DNA from 3 places in the Desulfitobacterium hafniense DCB-2 genome. Region 1 is predicted to be linked to each of the others. Evidence: predicted binding sites of a transcription regulator. Region 1 holds the regulator's gene; each other region holds the start of a gene.

What was found. The regulator LexA, encoded in region 1, represses DNA repair genes until DNA is damaged. The targets are predictions, from matches to a motif close to CNAACANNTGTTNG.
Region 2: uvrB (excinuclease ABC subunit UvrB) is a predicted target of LexA. The motif match lies at 1,784-1,797, and genes of this name have one in related genera.
Region 3: recA (recombinase RecA) is a predicted target of LexA. The motif match lies at 2,169-2,182, and genes of this name have one in related genera.

The regions. Positions count from the first base shown of each region.
Region 1 covers NC_011830.1:2,914,004-2,918,283, forward strand. Annotated here, with positions in the region: gene DHAF_RS13605 (D-alanyl-D-alanine carboxypeptidase family protein) at 1-876, opposite strand, end outside; gene DHAF_RS13610 (M23 family metallopeptidase) at 1,020-1,838, opposite strand; gene DHAF_RS13615 (LysM peptidoglycan-binding domain-containing protein) at 1,898-2,260, opposite strand; gene lexA (transcriptional repressor LexA) at 2,431-3,045, shown strand; gene DHAF_RS13625 (CPBP family intramembrane glutamic endopeptidase) at 3,231-4,031, shown strand; gene DHAF_RS13630 (D-alanine--D-alanine ligase) at 4,086-4,280, opposite strand, start outside.
Region 2 covers NC_011830.1:5,056,536-5,060,815, reverse strand. Annotated here, with positions in the region: gene DHAF_RS23615 (hypothetical protein) at 1-30, shown strand, start outside; gene DHAF_RS23610 (sugar ABC transporter substrate-binding protein) at 285-1,739, shown strand; gene uvrB (excinuclease ABC subunit UvrB) at 1,916-3,967, shown strand.
Region 3 covers NC_011830.1:3,320,605-3,324,884, forward strand. Annotated here, with positions in the region: gene rny (ribonuclease Y) at 1-256, opposite strand, end outside; gene DHAF_RS15480 (regulatory protein RecX) at 585-1,079, opposite strand; gene recA (recombinase RecA) at 1,081-2,121, opposite strand; gene DHAF_RS15490 (hypothetical protein) at 2,288-3,106, opposite strand; gene DHAF_RS15495 (hypothetical protein) at 3,142-3,669, opposite strand; gene DHAF_RS15500 (alpha/beta fold hydrolase) at 3,802-4,280, opposite strand, start outside.

The DNA of each region.
Region 1 (4,280 bases):
TACAAGGCACTGGCCGGCTTCGGTTGTGGTCCCTGTTTTAAGCCCTTGATCTCCCGGATAAATACCTAAAAGTTGATTCGTATTGGAGATTTCCCGGACCTGCTTCCAACCGTTGGCATCGGTCCATTCTACCGATGCCTTTTTTTGATTGATATAATCCATGAGCACAGGGGTTTCCGTTACCTTTGCAGCAATAATGGCTAAATCTTTGGCAGTAGTATATTGATCTTCTGCCGGCATACCATCGGCTGTTTTAAACTGACTATCCTGACAACCGAGTTCAGCGGCATAACTATTCATGGCCTGAATAAACTGCTCCTTAGTGCCATAAGCTGCCACAGCTAAGGCATTGGCGGCGTCATTGGCACTGTATACATACATTGCCGTAAACAAGTCCTTGACAAGGATCTTATCCCCAGGCTTAAAGCCAAGAACAGAGCCTTCCACCTTAACTTCCTCTCCTAAGGTAATGAGCTCATCCGCTTGCAGCTTTTCATGAACAAGAAGCCCGGTTAAAAGTTTTACCGTGCTGGCAGGCGCCCGGTGTGTATCCCCGTTTTTCTCCAGAAGCCTCTCCCCTGTTTGTAAATTAAGCATAAGATAGCTGGAGTCTTCAGGAGGCGTAAATTGATTAGCATCCACTTGACTCTGGGATGTCTTGGTCAGGTTGAGGTTGCTCTTTCCGGCACCTTTGTCAAGAGATGCCCCTTTATCCGGGTTCTCTTGACCGTTTAAGAGATTAGAACTTAGAGTATGAAGGGTACTCGCTAAACCCGTTCGATCCAACAAACCTGGAAAAAAGGTTAAAACGATTGCCGCTGTCGCAATCATCGTTAAAAACGTAAGGAAAACTCTTTTCCTTGATTTTTTACTCATATCTTGCCTTCTTTATAAGATGATAAGATGTACTGGACAATATCGACCTCTCTATATAATAATGAATTTTAACCCTAAGGGCAAGACCATCATGAAATTACCAACCAATTGGCAATTTGGTTGGTAATAGGGTTGTTCTGCTTCTAACTCTGACTTTGCTGCCAGATATATAGGAACGGATAAGGATTCACCCACTCGCCATTAGGAAGTTCAATACCAAAGTGCAGATGATCCGGAGTTGTCAGAGCATCCCCCGTATGGCCCAATGTCCCCAAAAAATCCCCTTTCCTAACCTCTTGGCCTTCCCGGAGTTGAGGGTTTATAGCCTTTAGATGAGCATAGTAATAATAGTTGCCATCTTCTCCCCTAACCCCTACCCGTTCTCCGCCAAGGCGGTTCCAACCCAGCTTCTCAACTTTGCCGTTGCCAGCACTGATAATGGGAATGCCTTCTGCGCCAAAAATGTCCGTTCCCTCATGTCTGCGTGCTCCACCCTCCCGATCTGCCCCAAAGGTATCCATGTACCAGACCTGACCCATCACCGGAAAAGCAAAACGGCCCGGCTCATAAAAGGGATAAGTTAAAAGAATCTGCCGCCTCTCAAGGATTTGTCGAACAACATCTTCACTGATTTGGATTTCCTTGTTTTTCCAAACAATGTCTTGAAGCCCTATGCCCTGTTGGAGCTGTTGGATGAGGTAATGCTCTGCATCTATTTCAACGGTGCTTCGTACAGCTATTAAATCCGCCCAAGCCTCAGGAGAAATCCCCTCCCCTTCTTTCTGACATTGCAGCACAAGTTCAGCAGACAGATTCGTGAGATAAGGATAGATATCAGCAGAGATCTTGGGGGGCTTATGGATGCCCTTCCAGGCAACTGCGCTGATCAGAATGACCACAAGCAGCTTCAGGAACAAAGTCCAGTGCTTTTGTCTCGGTTTAAGGCCTTTGCGCGTCCTCATTCATCTCTCCCCTCTCTACAATGCATAATATGGGGGGAAAGGTCGGATTAGAAGTATAACTAAGGCTGATTCTTTAAGATCGGAGTATAAATCACTTGACCGGTTTGTATGGTAGTATCTGTGAGCTGATTGTATTCCATAATTTTAAGAACAAGCGTACGGGTATCGATTTGCAGGCCGGAGTTCTCAGCCAAGGACCAAAGAGTGTCCCCGGATTGAACGATTTGCGGCTGGAAAGCAAGGTCCTCTACCCTGCTGTTTGCCTGGCTCCAGTCCCAGAAGAACCAGCCCATACTGCCAAAGACCATGAGGAAAAGCAGCATATAAGAACACAGCTGCCTTTGCAGTTGTTTCATTCGATAATTCCGATAGCTTCTATAATGGCCTCTGTAGTTCCGGACGGAAGAAGAACAAGCACTCATATTAATCCCCCTCTATGTTCCTGTTAAAACTAAATAAATACGAACATAAGTTCTTGAAAACAGTATAAAGGAGACCAGGAAGATTCGTCAATACTTTTTCGAACATTTGTTTGCACAGAAGAATATTTAATGCTAAAATAGGTTTAGAACATATGAAAGGGGGAAATTGGGTGTATCCAGATTTATCACAGAGACAGACCGATATCTTGGAGTATATTAAACGGGTTATTCGAGAAAAGGGTTATCCCCCCTCTGTCCGCGAAATAGGCGACGCCGTTGGCTTGATGTCCAGTTCCACTGTTCACGGGCATTTGCAGACCATTGAGGAAAAGGGGTACATACGTCGCGATCCCACCAAACCTCGAGCCATTGAGATATTAGACAGTTCCAGTGATGCTAATGAGAAAAAGACTGTTTTTGTCCCCATCATTGGCAAAGTAACCGCCGGGCAGCCTATTTTAGCCCAGGAGAATATCGAAGATACGTTCCCGCTTCCTGTTGATGTGGTTAACTCAGACACAGTGTTCATGCTGAGAGTCAAAGGCGAAAGTATGATTGATGCGGGAATTATGGATGGGGATCTTATTTTAGTACGCCAGCAAAAAGTAGCCCGTAATGGCGAGATCGTCGTGGCCATGATTGATGAAGAAGCTACGGTAAAACGGTTCTACAAGGAAAAAACACTGATTCGCCTGCAACCTGAAAACCCTTATATGGAGCCTATCTACTCTCAGGATGTCACTATCTTGGGCAAAGTTATTGGGGTATTTCGTATTTTACACTGATTTATAAACTACAGGGACAGCAAAAGCAGACCTCCATTCCACACTGATGTGGGTGGATGTCTGCTTTTTTATTATGAAAGTACAATGACAGGCAGGATTTTTATGGTAGAATGGATCTATTAAATTTATATTTGTGCGGAGCGAACTTTGCAATGGCAGCAAGGGAACTGTGAGGTTAAGAAATCATGATAGACAAAAAAATCATCATACAATTTACGACGCTGACATTTTGCATAGCCTATCTTGTATCAGGCGCTTTGATTGCACTTGGGCAATTCGGATATTCGGTTCACAATTGGGTTCACTCGTTACAGCAATTTGGGATGAATATTCCTTTTGCAATCTATATTTTGTCGCCTGCTATTGCTTCATATATCGTTCTCAAGAAAAATAACAAAATAGCAGATTTTAAGGAATGGTTGAAAACTGTTTTTTACGCCAAAAATAACATCTCTCTCTATTTGTTCGTTGTTGCAGGGCTTGCACTCTATTTTTTGATACATATTGCAGTTTCAGGCCCCACGGCAATGGTGCTGCCATTTTATACGTTCTTCCTTTCCCTGCCTGGTAATCTTATTATCGGCGGCTTGGAGGAAGCTGGCTGGATGTACGTATTGCAGCCTGAGCTTGACAAAAAATATGGCTTTGTTCTATCTTCTCTTTTTGTTGGCATCATTTGGATTTTATGGCATATCCCTCTCTTCTTCATTCCGGGGACGAATCATGGCGAGGGCCTCATTAACTTTTGGATGTTTGCAGTTCAACTCATGGCCTTTCGGTTTTTCAACGGGGCAATCTACAAAATATCAGGAAAAGGCCGTGTGTTTATGTGCGTATTATTCCACACCATGTTCAATGCGGTATCTCCCCTCTTTGGCACCATGACGATGACTTGGGCGGGAACAATTGCCGCAAATACTGTGATTGTTCTTGTTTCAATGGTAACCGTTGTGATATACGACCAAAAGAGCAGGCGAATGGTATAAAAATAACCCTGAACTCCGCTGACTAAACGGCTTTCAGGGCTGTATACCGATATACTAACGGGATATTTTCCGGGAACGGCTGTCTCTAAAGCGTTGGAAGCCCAGTTCGATCAAGCGGGTGATCAATTCGGTGTAAGGGATGCCGCTAGCTTCCCAAAGCTTAGGGTACATGGAGATCTGAGTGAACCCCGGCATGGTATTGATTTCGTTGATGTAGATCTGACCGCCCTCCGTGACGAAGAAATCCAC
Region 2 (4,280 bases), 2.1 Mb from region 1:
ATGGACAAAAAAGTTCATACCATTGATTGACAGCAGTTGCCTTTCATATTTCATACAATCAAGGGAAGACTAGATATACTCATGATAAGCACCAAAAACGGTGCTTTTTTGGCACTATCAGAAAGCATAAGCTTGCGCTATATACTTTCTAAAGCATAAGTGCAACCAGCGACTTCGCCTCATTTGCGGGTATGTGTTTAAGGATCGGCGAAGTCGGGTTTTCTTTATAGTGTGAAACACAAGGTGTTCATAAAGTGGATCGACCCTGGAAAGGAGCGTGTTCCATGAAAAAAGTGCTTTCCTTGATCATCGTGTTACTTCTAAGTATGGCCTTAACCGGCTGCAACATGCAATCTCTTTTGGGCGGCTTAATGGGGAGCAAGGAGAAAACCTCGAGTAAATCCTCTCAGCAAGAAGAGAAAAAAATAATAGCGGTGGCTTTGAACCAGGAGGATCCCAATAAAGATATGTTTCTGCTCGGCATCCAGGAGTTGGCTGAAAAAGAAGAATTGGAAGTTAAGGTTTTGACGTCAAAAGAACAAGGGGATGCCAACGCCCTTAAGGATGCCAAGGTTCTCATTGTTCAAGCTGGGGAGCAGTCCTTTTTAAAGGAAGCGGAAAAGGGAGATATACCTATTCTGGCGTTAAACGGGCTGCCGCCCGGAGTGAAAGCCAAAGGGGTCATCCTGCCTGATCCGGATCAAACAGGCAGGCTAATGGCCCAGCAAATCCAGGGAAAGGTTACTGAAGGGCAGGTCGTCTACCTGCAGGGGGAAGCAGAAGATGCCGTCGCTCAAATGAATATGGCGGCCTTTAAGCAAGAGCTGGGTAAAAACCCCAAGATAACGGTACATAGCATTACCAATCCTCCGGAATCGGAAACCATAGCCATGCAAAGCCTTATGGAACATTTGCAGAAGAACCCCGGCCAAGTGAAGGCCATCTGCGCTAAGAATGAGAAGCTCCTTGCCCTGGCTTATGAACTGCTCAGATCCATGCAGCTTACCGATAAAGTTCAGCTTATGGGAGGACAGGCTAATTCCAAATCCTTGCAAAGGATTGCTTCAGGCAGTCAGATCGCAGATATTGATACATCACCCTATGTTCAAGGTGTTAATGCCTTTCAATGGGCGCAAAAATTAATGGATAAGCAATCCGTAGATATAACACAATCCATTACCGGCGATCAAGGTGAAGTGGCGGCGAAGATCATTCCGGTTAAAACGGTGACGACAGAAAATCTCGCCCTTATTCAGAAAAGCTATGCTAAAGCAGCCGAAGCTCAAAAAGAGCTGGAAAGGAAAAAATCGGAGTCTCAGACGAAGGGCTCGGAAAGTCAAGGGAAGCAAAAAAGTACAGAAAAAAGCAGTAATGAAGATAGTGGAAAAGAACAGAGCGGCGAAGGGAAAGATGCAGAGTCCAAAGAACAGGGCCAGGAAGGCTCTTCTTCAGCCCAGGGGCAGAGCGGCGGGCAGGGAGTTATGCCCGAAGGGGTAAGCAAAGTGACTGAAAAAGTTCATACAGAAATTCTCCGCGAATATCTGGATGAAAAGGGCAATGTTTTGGGAACAGAGAAAAATGCCAATGATCAAGTCCGTACCATTCCTCCGGAAATGCTCCTGAAAGAACAGCAACAACAACAGCAGCAACAGCAACAACAAGGAGAACAAGGACAGCAGGGGGATAGACAGGATAAGCAAGGAGGGAATAGCTCAGAACAAGCGAAACAGGGGGAATAGAGAAAGATACTTCTTAAAATTACCAGTAAAAAACAGCGAAAAGCCGAAAATATGTTCGGCTTTTTTGTTTTGTTTCTAAGCAAGAAGTGGTATAATCTTGCTTAGAATGATTTGAAGACTGGAACAAGCAGAATATAAACCAGGATTTTAGAAGAGAAAGGAGATTGGAGCACCCCATGGAGTTCCGTTTACGCGCTCCCTACAAACCCTCCGGGGATCAGCCTCAGGCCATTGATGCTCTGGTCGAAAGTATCCATTCCGGCAGACGTCATCAAACCCTGCTGGGGGTGACAGGTTCAGGAAAAACCTTTACCATGGCCAACATCATCGAAAAAGTTCAACGGCCCACTCTGATTCTCGCCCATAATAAGACCTTAGCGGCTCAGCTTTACACTGAGTTCAAGGAATTCTTCCCGGAAAATGCAGTGGAATATTTCGTCAGTTATTATGATTATTATCAGCCGGAAGCTTATGTTCCTTCCAGCGATACCTATATAGAAAAGGATTCTTCGATCAATGATGAGATCGATAAAATGCGCCACTCCGCTACGGCGGCCTTGTTCGAACGGCGTGATGTGATTGTGGTGGCCAGTGTGTCCTGCATCTATGGCTTGGGTTCCCCTGAGGAATACCGGGATTTGATGGTTTCCCTGCGGCAGGGGCAGGAAATTGACCGCAATGACATTCTCAAAAAGCTCATCTCCATTCAGTACGATCGCAATGATCTGGCTTTTGAACGGGGAACTTTCCGTGTCCGGGGAGATGTGGTGGAAGTCCATCCCGCCGGCTCCAGTGAGCATGCTGTTCGGATCGAAATGTTCGGGGATGAAATCGAACATATTTACGAGATCAATGTCCTTACCGGTGAAATTTTGGGAGAACGCCGGCATGTCTCCATTTTCCCGAATTCTCACTATGTCACGGCACGGGATAAAGTATTGGTAGCTGCTGAGAATATTGAAAAGGAATTGGAAGAGCAGCTCAGACGGTTTAAGGATGAAGACAAACTTTTGGAAGCTCAGCGTTTAGAGCAGAGAACCCGCTATGATCTGGAGATGCTGAGGGAAATGGGATTTTGCAATGGCGTTGAAAACTATTCCCGCCATTTAACCTTCCGGGAGGCCGGAGAAACTCCTTATACCCTTTTGCACTTTTTCCCGGAAGATTACCTGATGATGATTGACGAATCCCATGTCACGCTGCCTCAGGTCCGGGGTATGTATGAAGGGGACCGTTCCCGTAAAACCACTCTGGTAGACTACGGATTCCGGCTGCCCTCTGCTTTGGATAACCGCCCCTTAAAGTTTGCTGAATTTGAAACGCTGGTCCCTCAGCGGGTTTATATCAGTGCTACTCCCGGGCCTTATGAGCTGGAACATTGCCCCCAGATTGTGGAGCAAATTATTCGCCCTACCGGGCTTTTGGATCCGGAGATTTCGGTCCGGCCCACCAAGGGCCAGATCGATGATCTGATCGGGGAAATCAACCAAAGGATTGCCCGGGATGAGCGGGTGCTCGTCACTACCCTGACCAAAAAGATGGCAGAGGATTTAACGGATTACCTGAAAAATCTCAATATGGCCGTTAAATACCTCCACTCCGATATTACAACCCTGGAGCGGGTGGAGATCCTGCGGGAATTGCGTTTGGGAGATATCGATGTCATCGTGGGCATCAATCTGCTCCGGGAGGGCTTGGACCTTCCCGAGGTTTCCCTGGTGGCTATTCTCGATGCGGACAAAGAGGGTTTTCTCCGTGCCGAGCGCTCCCTGATTCAGACCATTGGCCGCGCCGCCCGGAATGCCCAGGGAAAAGTCATCATGTATGCGGACCAAATGACCCGCTCCATGGAAGTGGCCATCGGCGAAACCAACCGCCGCCGGGCCATCCAGGAAGCCTATAATGAAAAGCATGGGATTACCCCTCAGACCATTCGCAAGAAAATCTACGAAATCCCGGAAGCCACTAAGGTGGCGGAAAAGAAAGCAGCCTATGGATCAAAAATGCCGGCCGAGGAATTGGCTGAGCTGCTCAAAAGTCTGGAACAGGAGATGCGCTTAGCCGCTAAAGATATGGACTTTGAACGGGCAGCGGAGATCCGGGATGCGATGATCGAGCTTAAAGGGGAAGAGAATAAGTATAAGCGGCCCACCCAGGGCCGTGCCCGCAAGCGAGAGGCGGCGGCTCCGGCAGGGCGTAAGAGTGGGCCCAGGAAGAGGGGCGGGTAGTTCCCTTTCTAAGATGAACAAAAGAATTCTCTTCAGGATTTTGCGTTACACCGTTCGCTCGGAAAGCTGCGCGGTGCCAAACTAACGCTCAAGCTCTCCGCTCCAACGGGTCCCCGGCTAAGTCGCTCCTGCTCCCAACCCGTTTCCGCTGCTAGCTTTTCGCGAAGTTTGGCATCCTGCTCGCTTTGAAGTCGCTTCACTATTGTAACGCAAAATCCTTGGGCAACATCTTAAAGTGCTTGGAGTATTTTTTGGTGTATCGATGTTATGGTCATTCTTAAAAGCAGTAATGCTGCCTAAAAGCTTAGAGAGC
Region 3 (4,280 bases), 410 kb from region 1:
TTTCCACTTCATTGCGGATATGCATGACTTCTTCTTTAGCGGCAATGACAGCTTCACGGCGTTTAGCCTCAGCGGCACCCTGAGCATTGTCGATGACCCGTTTTGCCTCTTCTTCAGCTGAGCCGATGAGCTTTTCCGCGGCACTCTTACGAATAAGCCAACCTATAAAACCACCCACAAAAAGGGATACCACGACTGCTACAACAATAAAGATTAATTCAGTTAGTTCCAAGTAGTTTTCACCTCCTAAACACATACTTATTTGGTTATCATTCTCCTAGTTCTCCCTATAAAAACAAAAAAACTGGGACCATGCCAGTTCTTTAAAAGAAACCTTTAATTAAAGGCAAAATACATTGCCCCTTTTTCCTACAAACCTACACGCCGCTAGTCCGATACCTCCATATATAATACTAACTACGATGCAATCTATAAGAAAACCTTAAAGGTCTGACTTTAAAAGAAACAGGCTCTTTTTAGTGTAATATCTTTTGAAAAATTTGTCAAGAACCACCTGCAATATAGATGTATAATACAAGTATTCTAAGAAACTATAAGGAAAACAGGAAGGACTCGCCTTCCTGTTACTCCTTCGCTATCCCTTCAAGGATCTCAAAAACCATTTCCTGAGGGTAGCCTTTTTGCATAAGCTTTTGCCCGACTTTCTGTCTTAGCATAAGTTCCCGGGGGATTTTCTCATAACTCTTTTTATGCCGGTAAGTATTCTCCCAGCGCCGGGATTCCTCAACCCAAAGCTTTTGCGCATGTTTTCGGCAAAGCTCCGCTTCCTGGCCCGGTAAATAGGTTTCCCGCAAAGCCTGCTCTATGATACCCTCTTCGATCCCCCGGCCCTTCAAATCATAGTTAATCCTCTTCTGGGAGTAATTCGTTTGCTTGCTGAGACAATAAGCACGGGCATATTCCTGATCGCTGAGATAGCCCCATTCTAAAAGCCGCTCTATGGCAGCTTCGATCTCATGACTTGGAAAGCCCTTCCTCGCCAGCCGTTGGCTGAGTTCGCAGCGTGTCAGCATTCTTCTCGATAAATAGGTTAAGGCGACATCCAACACACCCTTCATCTTAGATGTCTTCCGGCTCCTCTTGGACATCATCTGCAACCGGAGCGCTTACGTTAGCAATGCTGGCCCGGATCCCTTGTTCGATTTCGGCGGCAATCTCAGGATTCTTCTTCAGAAACTCCTTGACATTCTCTCTTCCCTGACCTAAGCGCTCACCTTTATAAGAGTACCAAGCCCCGGACTTATTAATGATATCCAACTCCGCACCCACATCCACCATGCTGCCTTCACGGGAAATACCTTCTCCGTACATAATGTCAAATTCGGCTTGTTTAAAGGGCGGAGCCACCTTATTCTTAACAACCTTGACTTTGGTACGGTTGCCAATCATATCCTGACCTTGCTTCAGGGTATCCGCACGGCGTACTTCCAAACGGACGGAGGCATAGAACTTCAAAGCCCGTCCGCCGGTTGTGGTCTCTGGATTACCAAACATAATTCCCACTTTTTCCCGAATTTGGTTGATAAAGATAACGCAGGTATTGCTCTTACTGATGGCACCGGTCAATTTTCTCAAGGCTTGAGACATTAAGCGGGCATGTAAACCCACATGGGAATCTCCCATTTCTCCTTCAATCTCTGCCCGGGGAACAAGAGCTGCCACAGAGTCAATGATAATGACGTCGATAGCCCCACTGCGCACTAAAGCTTCGCAAATCTCCAGAGCCTGCTCCCCTGTATCCGGCTGGGATACCAGAAGATTGTCGATGTTGACCCCTAAGGCCTTGGCATAGACCGGGTCAAGAGCATGCTCCGCATCGATAAAAGCAGCAACGCCGCCCAGCTTCTGGGCTTCTGCCGCAATATGCAATGCAACGGTGGTCTTACCGGAAGACTCAGGTCCATAGATTTCTATAACACGCCCCCTGGGCACTCCACCCACCCCAAGGGCTATATCAATGGCCAGACAGCCCGTCGGAATCACTTCCACCGCCATTTTGGCAGAAGCCTCCCCCAATCTCATAATCGACCCTTTTCCAAATTGCTTTTCAATCTGACTTAAAGCCATATCCAGGGCTTTTAATTTATCGTTACCGGCCATCTCGTTTCCTCCTCAGCGAATACTTTTAAATTTTTCATCACAAAAAACAAACATTTGTTCGATTTCCATTATACTTTTGCACGTGAAGCCTGTCAATCCTTTATTTAGAAGAAAATAACAAAGGGGGTTGGTCAAAATAGATTCCGGAAGAATGATACTCATCAGCTCATATTCCATCCGAATTAGGAATTGCCCAACTCTGAATCACTCCTTGGAGTTCATCGTAGCCTAACCCAATACTATAGCTGTATGCTTGGCTTGGCAGAGTTCCTCTTGGAAATGTAACATCCAAATTGTCGGGGAACAAAATAATGTATTCCGGTTTCAATGCGGCCTGCATTTCAGTCCGCAAAGCGGAATCCGCAACATTAAATATATCTAAAAGCCGTTGCCGCGCTTCGTCCTCCGGTAAAGAGAACAATTCCCAGTTATTTAACACCTCTCCCGTTTCTCGGCTGAACACCGCACCTAAATGAACTTCCTGTGCCATTTGTCCATTAACAGGAAGGATGACCGATGTAAGAAAGCATATTATGCTATCGTTAGAAGCGGTGGGAACTATATCCTGACTGATGTAATGCTCGTGGAATAACGTTCCCTTGTCTTGGCAGGCCAGATAATCTGCATAGGCCTTTTCCAGTTCAGATGGGACGTTGTAGAGCAAGCCCTGCTCCTCATAAAATGCAGCAACAGCTCTCTGGGCAGGTTCGCTCAAATCATTCAAACTCTCCACTCCACCTACATAAACATTAGCCGGGCCGGCTGGGTCCTGAACGAGCAATAGTGTCGTTTCATCCGAAAGTTTGTAAGCAGCATGCCCAAAGGGGCCTCTTCTCCATAAGTTGACGCTCTCTCCGTCTGAGAACGTCATGACTTTCTCTTCGACCATTGCCCATTTTTCGGGTTCCTGCAGAGGTTGGCTAGAACAGCCCGTCAGCAGAAGCGAGCATAACAGTATAGTTATAAGAAGCCACTTTATTCTCACAAACAATCTCTCCCTTGCAGCCATCAAAGTAAAGATTACAGATCTGCCAAGTAGACACAGTAGTCCAAAATAACATTGCCTTGTTCATCCTTCTCGGTAAATCGCGGGCAGTTATATCTTTCGAAAAAATAAGCCCTGTTTTCATGGTCGTTTTTAAAATTACCCATACCACTTTCCTGGAATCTAACAGCGCATTGCTCATGCATGCCATAGATGCCGCCCTCGTCCTCTTTGCCTTTAATCCAGCATACACCGATGGGGCCATCGTCCAAATCTATGTAATCATAGCCGCTGGGAACAGATGTATCTGAGGAAAAAAACAGGCCAATCCAGTATTCGAAAGTGTTTTCAAAATTACTGCTGTCGCAGCGCATCAAGCCCAGGTAACCATTTTCAATATCCGGAGCCCCGCCCAGATTTCCAAGCGCTTCAAACCAACCCTTCTGAAACCATTCTGCCCATTTGTGACCAAATCCACCGACTCTATCGGCATTGGTGTAACATTTGCCAATGAAACGCAATGAGGGCAAATGTTCTTTATAAACTTTGATGATCTCAGCCATTGTTTTTCCTCCTATCTATATCACATTTATTTTACTGCACAGTTGAAAAGAAGTCGATCCATTTTACGGAAATCGACTTCTTTCAATAAGAACTTTGTGATAGTGCTGGGAAAGAACTTTCCTATGCTTCATCTAGTTCTGGAGAAACTCCAATATGTCATCCACCAGACCGATAAGGGTATGACCCGCTTCCCGGAGCACGATGACTTTTGCATCAGGCACAAGGTTTCGATAGCGTTGCGCGGTTTTCAGTGAGTGGAACATGACATCTTTTTGTCCTACGAATAAAATGGAGGGTATGGTCAATTGGGTGAGTTCGGCATCTGAAAACAGTGGTACTTGCTCCCGCCGGAAATTGAAGTTATTCCCCAGCAATTTTTGATAATCCATGATTTCCTGTGGTATGGGTTTCCCTCCATTCACTTTACGAAACAGCCTCTCAACGCCTTTTTCACCCCACAGCAACATATGAAATAATGACACATAGGCAAAGGAAGTTTTTTGCGGACCAACGCCGGCTGGACATAGCAGAACAAGTTTATCGACCATTTGGGGATTGGCGATTGCAAACTTCAGCGCAAGCCATGCCCCCAAGGAGATTCCTGCTATAC